Regions from separate parts of the Variovorax sp. GW821-FHT10C12 genome, predicted to be linked through region 2. Evidence: riboswitches for the same ligand, from Rfam matches in the RefSeq annotation. Region 2 holds a riboswitch; the other holds the start of a gene.
The links. Region 2 has a riboswitch for glycine ahead of AC07OH_RS16950 (D-amino acid dehydrogenase). Riboswitches for the same ligand answer to the same signal wherever they lie in the genome.

Region 1 (4,418 bases), on a different contig from region 2:
ACCTGCTGACCTGGATCGCGGTTGCGCTGTGCGGGCTGGGCATCGCGGCCTACCACCCGCCCGCGACCGTGGCCGCGCGCGCGGCCGGCGGCGCTTCGCAGAAGGCGATGAGCGTGTTCTCGGTGGGTGGCACCATCGGCGCCTCGTTCGCGCCCGTGCTGGCGGCCACGGTGGTCGGTGGCGGCAGCCTGTCGCGCAGCTACTTGCTGGGCATTCCCGCGCTGGCGATGGGCGTGGTGTGGGTCGCGGCCAACGCGCGGCGCGGTGCGGCCGCCCAGCACGCGGCCACGGCGGCGCGCGCCGCGCAGGCCCGCGCCCAGGTGCTCAAACCGCACAACGACTGGCGCGCCTTCAGCCTGCTGGTGGCGACCATCGTGGGCTGGTCGATCCCGTACGTCACGGTGCTGTCGATGCTTTCGCTGCGCATCACGCGCGACCTTCACGGCAGCACCTTCCAGGGCGCCGCGGCGCTCACCGCCTTCACCGCCGCAGGGGCCGTGGGCACGCTGGCCGGCGGCTGGCTCGGCGACCGCATCGGGCGCATGGGCACGATCCGCAGCGGCTACCTGCTCGCGCTGCCGGCCATGGCGGGCCTCGTGCTCGCCTCCACGCCCGGCGCGGCGCTGGCCTGCACCGCGTGGCTCGGCATGAGCATGTTCCTGCCCTTCGCCGCGCAGGTGACGCTCGCGCAGGACTACCTGCCGCGCAACCCGGCCACCGCCAGCGGCATCACGCTCGGTCTCGCGCTCTCGGTCGGCGGACTGGTGTCGCCGCTGTTCGGCCTGCTGTCGGATGCACGCGGGCTCGGCGTGACGCTCACGGTGGTGTTGTGCGTGCTGTGCGTCGCGACCGTGCTGGCCTTGCGGCTGCGCAACCGGACGGTACAGGTGATGACAGGTGAGGCTGCGGCGGCTTGAATTGAGTTCCGTGCCCGCACAGCGGCAGCGCCCATCGTGCACAGGGCACTGGGTGCTTCCCGCAGCGAAATCAAGGAGGAGCCGAAGGCGGGGGACATTCGCGGAGGGAAGTACCCGGTGTCCTGTGCACGCGCCCTGAACAAAGGACCACCGAAATCCGTGGGCAATTCCACGCCGCACGCGCTCTCTTTCACTGCCAGAATCGACGCAAGCTTCGACGTCGAGCCTGACAGACAAGAAGAAGGAAAGAGAAGGACGCCATGCACCGAATCGTCGCCCAGGGCAGCAGCCTTGTCGCTGCCGGCTTGCTGGCCACCGCCGGTATCGCGGCCACGCCGGCCGCCGCGCCCGTTGCAGCCGTTGCACCAGCAGCCGCCCCCACAAACCCCACCAATCCCGTCACCCACCTCGCCGAAGTGGAAAGCGCCGTGCGCGCCTGGGCCGCCGCCTGGTCCGCGCGCGACGTGGAGCGCTACCTCGCCGCCTACGCACCCGACTTCACCCCCGCGCGCGGCCAGACCCGCGAGCGCTGGGAGGCCGACCGGCGCGCCCGCATCACGGGCAAGTCGCGCATCAGCGTGGGCATCGAGGGGCTGGTGATCAGCGTCCAGGGCACCTCGGCCAGCGCGCAGTTCCGGCAGGTCTACCGCGCCGACGCGCTCACCGAGACCGACCGCAAGACGCTCGAGCTGCAGCGCGTGGGCCCGCGCTGGCTGATCCGCAAGGAGAGCGCGGGCAACTGACGCGCACCCCCTTGTCCCTGTAAGGCAAATGGTTCACGAAGATGTCACCACTTGCAACGATGCTGCAGCCTTCGACCTCCGAAAGCTGTGGCCGCCATGTTCCCCACCAAGACCGAGAAGGCACGCGACGAACTCCAGGCCGGGCAGCGCACGCTCAGCCAGCGTGAGCGCGCCCTGCTGCTCATGGCCGACGGCCGGCGCTCGCTGACCGACTTCAGCCCGCTGTTCCCCAGCCGCGTCGAGGCCGAGCAGGCGATCCAGGGGCTGATGCAGCGCGGCTACCTGCAGGTCGCACGCCCGGTCGCGCCACCGCCCGCACCGGCCCCCACGCCCGTCCCCGCCGCCGAGCCGATCCAGGTCGCCACGTCGGCCGACAGCTTCGACGGCAAGCGCTCGCTGGCCACCACGCGCATGTTCCTGTTCGACATCTGCGAGCGCATGTTCGTGCGCCGCGACCCGCGCTTCGCCAACCAGATGCGCGACGCCCTGCGCGAGGCCCGCGACCGCGAGGCCATGCTGACCATCGCCGCGCTGATGCTCTCCGAGATCGAGAAGACCGCCGGCCCCGAGCGCGCCGACTCGCTGCGCGAGCGCATCGACAAGCTGCTGCCGCCGGCAGAAACCGTGCACTGAGCCGCCAGCCCCAGCCCCGCGATCCACTACACTCGCCGGGTCAGGAGAGAGCCCCGCGCGACGGGGCCGCCGAAGGCGCAGGGGTTCCCCGAACGCTCAGGCAAAAGGACTGACAAGACGCCGGCAACCACCGGCGTTTCCTTGCTGGAGAGAGGCCGTGGCATTGCATGCGGCCCACCGAAGGAGCAAACCCCGATCGTGGGGCGAATCTCTCAGGTAAAGCGGACAGCAGGGGTGGCCCGTGGCGTTGCAGCCATGGATTTCGACTGCCCCTTTGGAGTGCCCCGTGGCCGCTTCTTCCGCTTCTGACGCCCAACTTCTCAAGACCCCGCTGTACGACCTGCACGTGGAGCTCGGCGCCCGCATGGTGCCCTTCGCCGGCTATTCCATGCCCGTGCAGTACCCCGCCGGCCTCATGGCCGAGCACAAGCACACGCGCGATGCGGCCGGCCTGTTCGACATCTCGCACATGGGCCAGCTGCGCCTGGTCGGCCCCGATGCCGCTGCCGCCTTCGAAACCCTGATGCCCGTCGACGTGGTCGACCTGCCCGCCGGCAAGCAGCGCTACGGCCTGCTGCTGAACGACGAGGGCGGCATCCTCGACGACCTGATGTTCTTCAACGAGGGCAACGGTTCGCTCTTCGTGATCGTGAACGGCGCCTGCAAGGTGGCCGACATCGCCCACATCCAGGCCAGGATCGGCGCGCGCTGCGAAGTGCAGCCCCTGCCCGACCACGCGCTGCTGGCACTGCAAGGCCCGCAGGCCGCGGCCACGCTGGCGCGCCTGTCGCCCGGCATCGAGCGCTTCGTGTTCATGACCGGCGGCGCAGTGCAGATCGGCGGCATCGCCGCCTTCGTCACCCGCAGCGGCTACACCGGCGAAGACGGCTTCGAGATCTCGGTGGCCGCAAAAGACGCCGACGCCCTCGCCCGCCTGCTGCTCGCGCAGCCTGAGGTGAAGCCCGTCGGCCTGGGCGCACGCAACTCGCTACGGCTCGAAGCCGGCCTGTGCCTGTACGGCAACGACATCGACACCACCACCACCCCGGTCGAAGCCTCGCTCAACTGGGCGATCCAGAAGGTGCGCCGCGCCGGCGGTGCGCGCGAAGGCGGTTTTCCAGGCGCGGCCAAGGTGCTGGCCCAGCTGGCCGCCGTCGCCTCGGGCGCGGCCGGCCACACCGACCACAAGACGCTCACGCGCAAGCGCGTCGGCCTCGTGGCACTCGAACGCATCCCGGTGCGCGACGGCACGCTGCTGCAGTCGCTCGAAGGCCACGACATCGGCACCGTCACCAGCGGCCTGCTCGGCCCCACGGCCGACCGCTGCGTGGCCATGGGCTACGTGGCCGCCGCCTTCGCCGAGCCCGGCACGCGCGTGCAGGCCATCGTGCGCGGCAAGCCGGTGCCGATGGAGGTGTCGACGATGCCTTTCGTGCCGACGCGCTACTACCGCGGCTAACCGCAACTCAACACCGCAGACCCGGCTAGGCTCTGCACCCCGATTCCATTTTTTCCACGAGGAGTTTTTTCATGAGCATCAAATACACCAAGGACCACGAATGGGTGGCGGCCGAAGGCGGCGCCGCCACCGTCGGCATCACCGTGCATGCGCAGGACGCGCTGGGCGACGTGGTGTTCGTCGACCTGCCTGAAGTGGGCAAGACCTTCGCGCAGGGCGAGGTCGCCGGTGTGGTCGAGTCGGTGAAGGCCGCCGCCGATGTGTTCATGCCCGTGTCGGGCGAGATCACCGAAGTCAACGAAGCGCTGCGCGCCGACCCGTCGCTGGCCAACAGCGACCCGCTGGCCGCCGGCTGGTTCTTCAAGGTCAAGCTGAGCGAGCCCGCGCAGCTCGACGCCCTGCTCGACGCCGCCAGCTACGACAAGTTCGCCGCCGAATCCTGATCCGCTGAACAGCCGTTTCCTCGCACCTTCGTTCCTTCTCCCCCGAGCCTTCACCGCCATGCCGATTCCCGCCCTTCCCTCTTTGCAAGAACTAGAGAACGCCGAAGAATTCCTCGCCCGCCACATCGGCATCGATGCGGCGGACGAGGCGCGCATGCTGCCGGTGATCGGCTCGGAAACGCGCGCGGAGCTCATCGACGGCATCGTGCCCGCGGCCATCCGC
Region 2 (4,418 bases):
AGGCCGAGGCCGCGCCGCATCCGGCGCGGCGCATCGCGGGCGCGGTGTACGTGAGCTGCTCGGGGCGCGGCGGCCCGCATTTCGGCGCGCCGGGCGCCGAGCTGCAGATCGTGCGGCATGCGCTGGGCGACGTGCCGCTGGTCGGCTTCTTCGCCGCCGGCGAAATTGCGCGCCACCACCTGTATGGCTACACCGGCGTGCTGACGGTGTTCACCGCGCCGGACTGAGGTCCGGCGCCGGTCGCGTTCAGGCCGGTTGCAGTGCGCGCGGCGCGGGTGCCGGCATGCCGGCGAACGCGAAGTCGACCTCGGGTGCCAGCCCGCTCACGATGCGCGCAATCGACTTGCCCGAGCCGCAGGCGTGCGTCCAGCCGAGCGTGCCGTGGCCCGTGTTGAGGAACAGGTTCGGCAGCTTGGTCTTGCCGATCAGCGGCACGTTGCTCGGCGTGGCCGGGCGCAGGCCGGTCCAGAACTGCGCGCGCTCGGTGTCGCCGGCGCCGGGGAAGAGCTCTTCGACGCGCCGCACGATGGCTTCGCAACGCACTCGGTTCAGGTCGCGGTCGTAGCCGTTGAGTTCGGCCGTGCCGGCGATGCGCAGGCGGTCGCCCGACTCGGAGGTGTAGCGCGAGAACACCAGCTTGTATTCATCGTCGGTCAGCGAGACCTGGTGTGCCTTCGACGCGTCCTTCACGGGCAGCGTCACCGAGTAGCCCTTGGCCGGGTAGATCGGCAGGCGGATGCCCAACGGCGCGGCGTACAGCGGGCTCAGTGAACCCATCGCAAGCACAAAGGCGTCGCCGCGGATGCGCTGGAAGCGGCCTTCGTTGTCGGTCGCCTCGACATGGTCGATGCTGCCGCCGGCTTCGCGCAGCGCGGTCACCGTGTGGCTCATGAGGAACTTCACGCCGGCCGCCTCGGCCAGCTTCACGAGCTCGCGTGCGAAGCGGTTGGCGTCGCCCGATTCGTCTTCGGCGGTGTAGGTGGCGCCGGCCAGCTGGGGGCGGATGTGGGCGAGGGCGGGTTCGATCTTGATGGCCTCGTCGGCCGAGATGACCAGGCGTTCGCAGCCCAGGGCGCGCATCTGCTCGGCGGGCGCGAGGGCGCCGTCGAATTCTTTTTGCGTCGTGTAGAAGTGCAGGATGCCTTGCGTGCGCTGGTCATAGTTCAGGCCCGTGTCTCGACGCAATTGCTGCAACATTTCCCGGCTGTATGTACCGAGACGAACGATCTGTTCGATGTTGTGGCGGGTGCGCGCGGGGGTGCATTCGCGCAAGAACTGCAGGCCCCAGAGCCACTGGCGCATGTCGGCGCGGATGCGGAAGAGCAGCGGCGCATCTTCCTTGCCGAGCCATTGCAGCACCTTCAGCGGCGCGCTCGGATTGGCCCAGGGTTCGGCGTGGCTGACCGAGATCTGGCCGCCGTTGGCGAAGCTGGTTTCGGCGGCCGGGGTGGCCTGCCGGTCGATCACGGTCACCTCGTGGCCGAGTTGCTGGAGGTAGTAGGCCGAAGTCACGCCGAGCAGGCCGGCGCCAAGAACGATCACACGCATTGCAAGTACCTTTGAGTTTGCAGCGCTTGAACGGCGGGCGTGGAGTGCTATTGAAAAAATAGCAAGCAACCGGACGACCGCTGTCCAAGTTGCCGCTCCCCCTGTCCTCGGTACCTGAGAGATTCACCCTGCTGCACCCGCAGCGGGTTTGCTCCTTCGGTGCGCCACATGGCGTGGCGGCTCTCCAGACGGCTGTATCGATGAGTGCAGTACTGACCCCTTGCCGAAATTCCGTGGCGTTGCCTGGAATGTCGTCGGGCCGACCTGAGCGTTTATGGGAGTTTGCGCCTTCGGTAGGGCCTCCGTGGAGGCCCGCTCTCCTGCAATTGTTGGCGATTGTAGGCGGGCCCCGCAAGCCGGCCAAGCCCTGTACATCGGCACTTCACACCGATGGGATAATTGAATGTTGATTTTCGGTAAAGCAAACTTTTTTCTACAGGTGGGGACTCCATGATCCTGGTTACCGGCGGCGCAGGCTTCATTGGCGCCAATTTCGTACTCGACTGGATCGCGCAGGGCAACGAGCCCGTCGTGAACCTCGACAAGCTGACCTACGCAGGCAACCTCGAGACCCTCGCATCGCTCAAGGGCAACGCGAACCACGTCTTCGTGCAAGGCGACATCGGCGACAGCGCACTGCTCGACCGCCTGCTGGCCGAGCACAAACCGCGTGCCGTCGTGAACTTTGCCGCGGAATCGCACGTCGACCGTTCGATCCACGGCCCGGAAGACTTCGTGCAGACCAACGTGCTCGGCACCTTCCGCCTGCTCGAATCGGTGCGCGGTTACTGGAACGCCCTGCCGGCCGACCAGAAGGCGGCCTTTCGCTTCCTGCATGTGTCGACCGACGAGGTCTACGGCTCGCTCTCCAAGACCGACCCGGCCTTCACCGAAGAGAACAAGTACGAGCCGAACAGCCCGTACTCGGCCAGCAAGGCCGCCAGCGACCACCTCGTGCGCGCCTGGCACCACACCTACGGCCTGCCGGTGGTCACCACCAACTGCTCGAACAACTACGGCCCGTTCCACTTCCCCGAGAAGCTGATCCCGCTGATGATCGTCAACGCGCTGGCGGGCAAGAACCTGCCCGTGTACGGCGACGGCATGCAGGTGCGCGATTGGCTCTACGTGAAGGACCACTGCAGCGCCATCCGCCGCGTGCTCGAAGCCGGCCGGCTCGGCGAGACCTACAACGTCGGCGGCTGGAACGAGAAGCCCAACATCGAGATCGTCAACACCGTGTGTGCGCTGCTCGACGAACTGAGCCCGCGCGCCGACGGCAAGCCGTACAAGGAACAGATCACCTACGTCACGGACCGCCCGGGCCACGACCGCCGCTATGCCATCGATGCGCGCAAGCTCGAGGCCGAGCTTGACTGGAAGCCCGCCGAGACCTTCGACACCGGCATCCGCAAGACCGTCGAGTGGTACCTCGCCCACGGCGACTGGGTGCGCAACGTGCAAAGCGGCGCGTACCGCGAATGGGTCGAGAAGCAGTACGATGCTGCGCCTGCAAAGGCTTCCGCATGAAGTTGCTGCTGCTCGGTAAAGGTGGACAGGTCGGCTGGGAGTTGCAGCGCAGCCTCGCGCCGCTCGGCGAACTGGTCGCGCTGGATTTCGACAGCACCGACTTCCACGCCGACTTCAGCCGTCCCGAGCAGCTGGCTGCAACCGTGCTGGCCGTGCGCCCCGACGTCATCGTCAATGCCGCCGCGCACACCGCCGTCGACAAGGCCGAGAGCGAGCCCGACTTCGCGCGCAAGCTCAACGCCACCTCGCCCGGCGTGGTGGCCGAGGCCGCGCAGCAGATCGGCGCGCTGATGGTGCACTACTCCACCGACTACGTCTTCGACGGCAGCGGCACCCAGCCCTGGAAAGAAGACGACGCGACCGGTCCGCTCAGCGTGTACGGCCAGACCAAGCTCGAAGGCGAGCAGCTGGTGGCACGGCATTGCGCGAAGCACCTGATCTTTCGCACCAGCTGGGTGTACGCCGCGCGCGGCGGCAACTTCGCCAAGACCATGCTGCGGCTGGCCAAGGAGCGCGACAAGCTCACGGTCATCGACGACCAGTTCGGCGCTCCCACCGGTGCCGAGTTGCTGGCCGACATCACCGCGCACGCGATTCGAGCAACCCTGCACGACCCGGCCAAAGCCGGCCTGTACCACGCCATCGCCGGCGGCGAGACCACGTGGCACGGCTACGCGCGCTTCGTGCTCGAGATGGCGCAGCAGGCCGGTGTCGAACTCAAGGCAGGCCCGCAGGCCGTGGAGGCTGTGCCCACCAGCGCCTTTCCGACGCCCGCGAAGCGGCCGCACAATTCGCGGCTCGACACCACCAAGCTGCAGACCACCTTCGGACTGCGCCTGCCGCCCTGGCAGGAAGGCGTGGCACGCATGCTGCGCGAGACGCTCTGACCGACTGATTTTTTCCGGCCTCCCACACTAGAAGACCCCATGACGCAACGCAAAGGCATCATCCTCGCCGGCGGCTCCGGCACCCGCCTGCACCCGGCCACGCTCGCCATGAGCAAGCAGCTGCTGCCGGTGTACGACAAGCCGATGATCTACTACCCGCTGAGCACGCTGATGCTTGGCGGCATGCGCGACATCCTGATCATCAGCACGCCGCAGGACACGCCGCGCTTCCAGCAATTGCTGGGCGATGGCAGCCAGTGGGGCATCAACCTGCAGTACGCGGTGCAGCCGAGTCCCGATGGCCTGGCGCAGGCGTTCATCATCGGCGACAAGTTCGTGGGGAACTCGCCGAGCGCGCTGGTGCTGGGGGACAACATCTTCTATGGGCATGACTTCGTGCATTTGCTGTCGGACGCCGATGCGAAGCAGGGCGGTGCGACCGTGTTCGCGTAC

Region 1: it holds a riboswitch for glycine, as region 2 does, so the genes downstream of both, gcvT (glycine cleavage system aminomethyltransferase GcvT) here and AC07OH_RS16950 (D-amino acid dehydrogenase) in region 2, are expected to answer to the same signal.

Annotation. Positions count from the first base shown of each region.
Region 1 covers NZ_JBWKNE010000001.1:612,425-616,842, reverse strand. The annotation lists gene AC07OH_RS02915 (MFS transporter) at 1-917, shown strand, start outside; gene AC07OH_RS02910 (L,D-transpeptidase Cds6 family protein) at 1,178-1,660, shown strand; gene AC07OH_RS02905 (hypothetical protein) at 1,757-2,293, shown strand; glycine riboswitch at 2,325-2,415, shown strand; glycine riboswitch at 2,428-2,532, shown strand; gene gcvT (glycine cleavage system aminomethyltransferase GcvT) at 2,580-3,752, shown strand; gene gcvH (glycine cleavage system protein GcvH) at 3,824-4,195, shown strand; gene gcvP (aminomethyl-transferring glycine dehydrogenase) at 4,254-4,418, shown strand, end outside.
Region 2 covers NZ_JBWKNE010000003.1:92,027-96,444, forward strand. The annotation lists gene AC07OH_RS16945 (FIST signal transduction protein) at 1-227, shown strand, start outside; gene AC07OH_RS16950 (D-amino acid dehydrogenase) at 247-1,548, opposite strand; glycine riboswitch at 1,640-1,746, opposite strand; glycine riboswitch at 1,791-1,881, opposite strand; gene rfbB (dTDP-glucose 4,6-dehydratase) at 1,999-3,078, shown strand; gene rfbD (dTDP-4-dehydrorhamnose reductase) at 3,075-3,965, shown strand; gene rfbA (glucose-1-phosphate thymidylyltransferase RfbA) at 4,005-4,418, shown strand, end outside.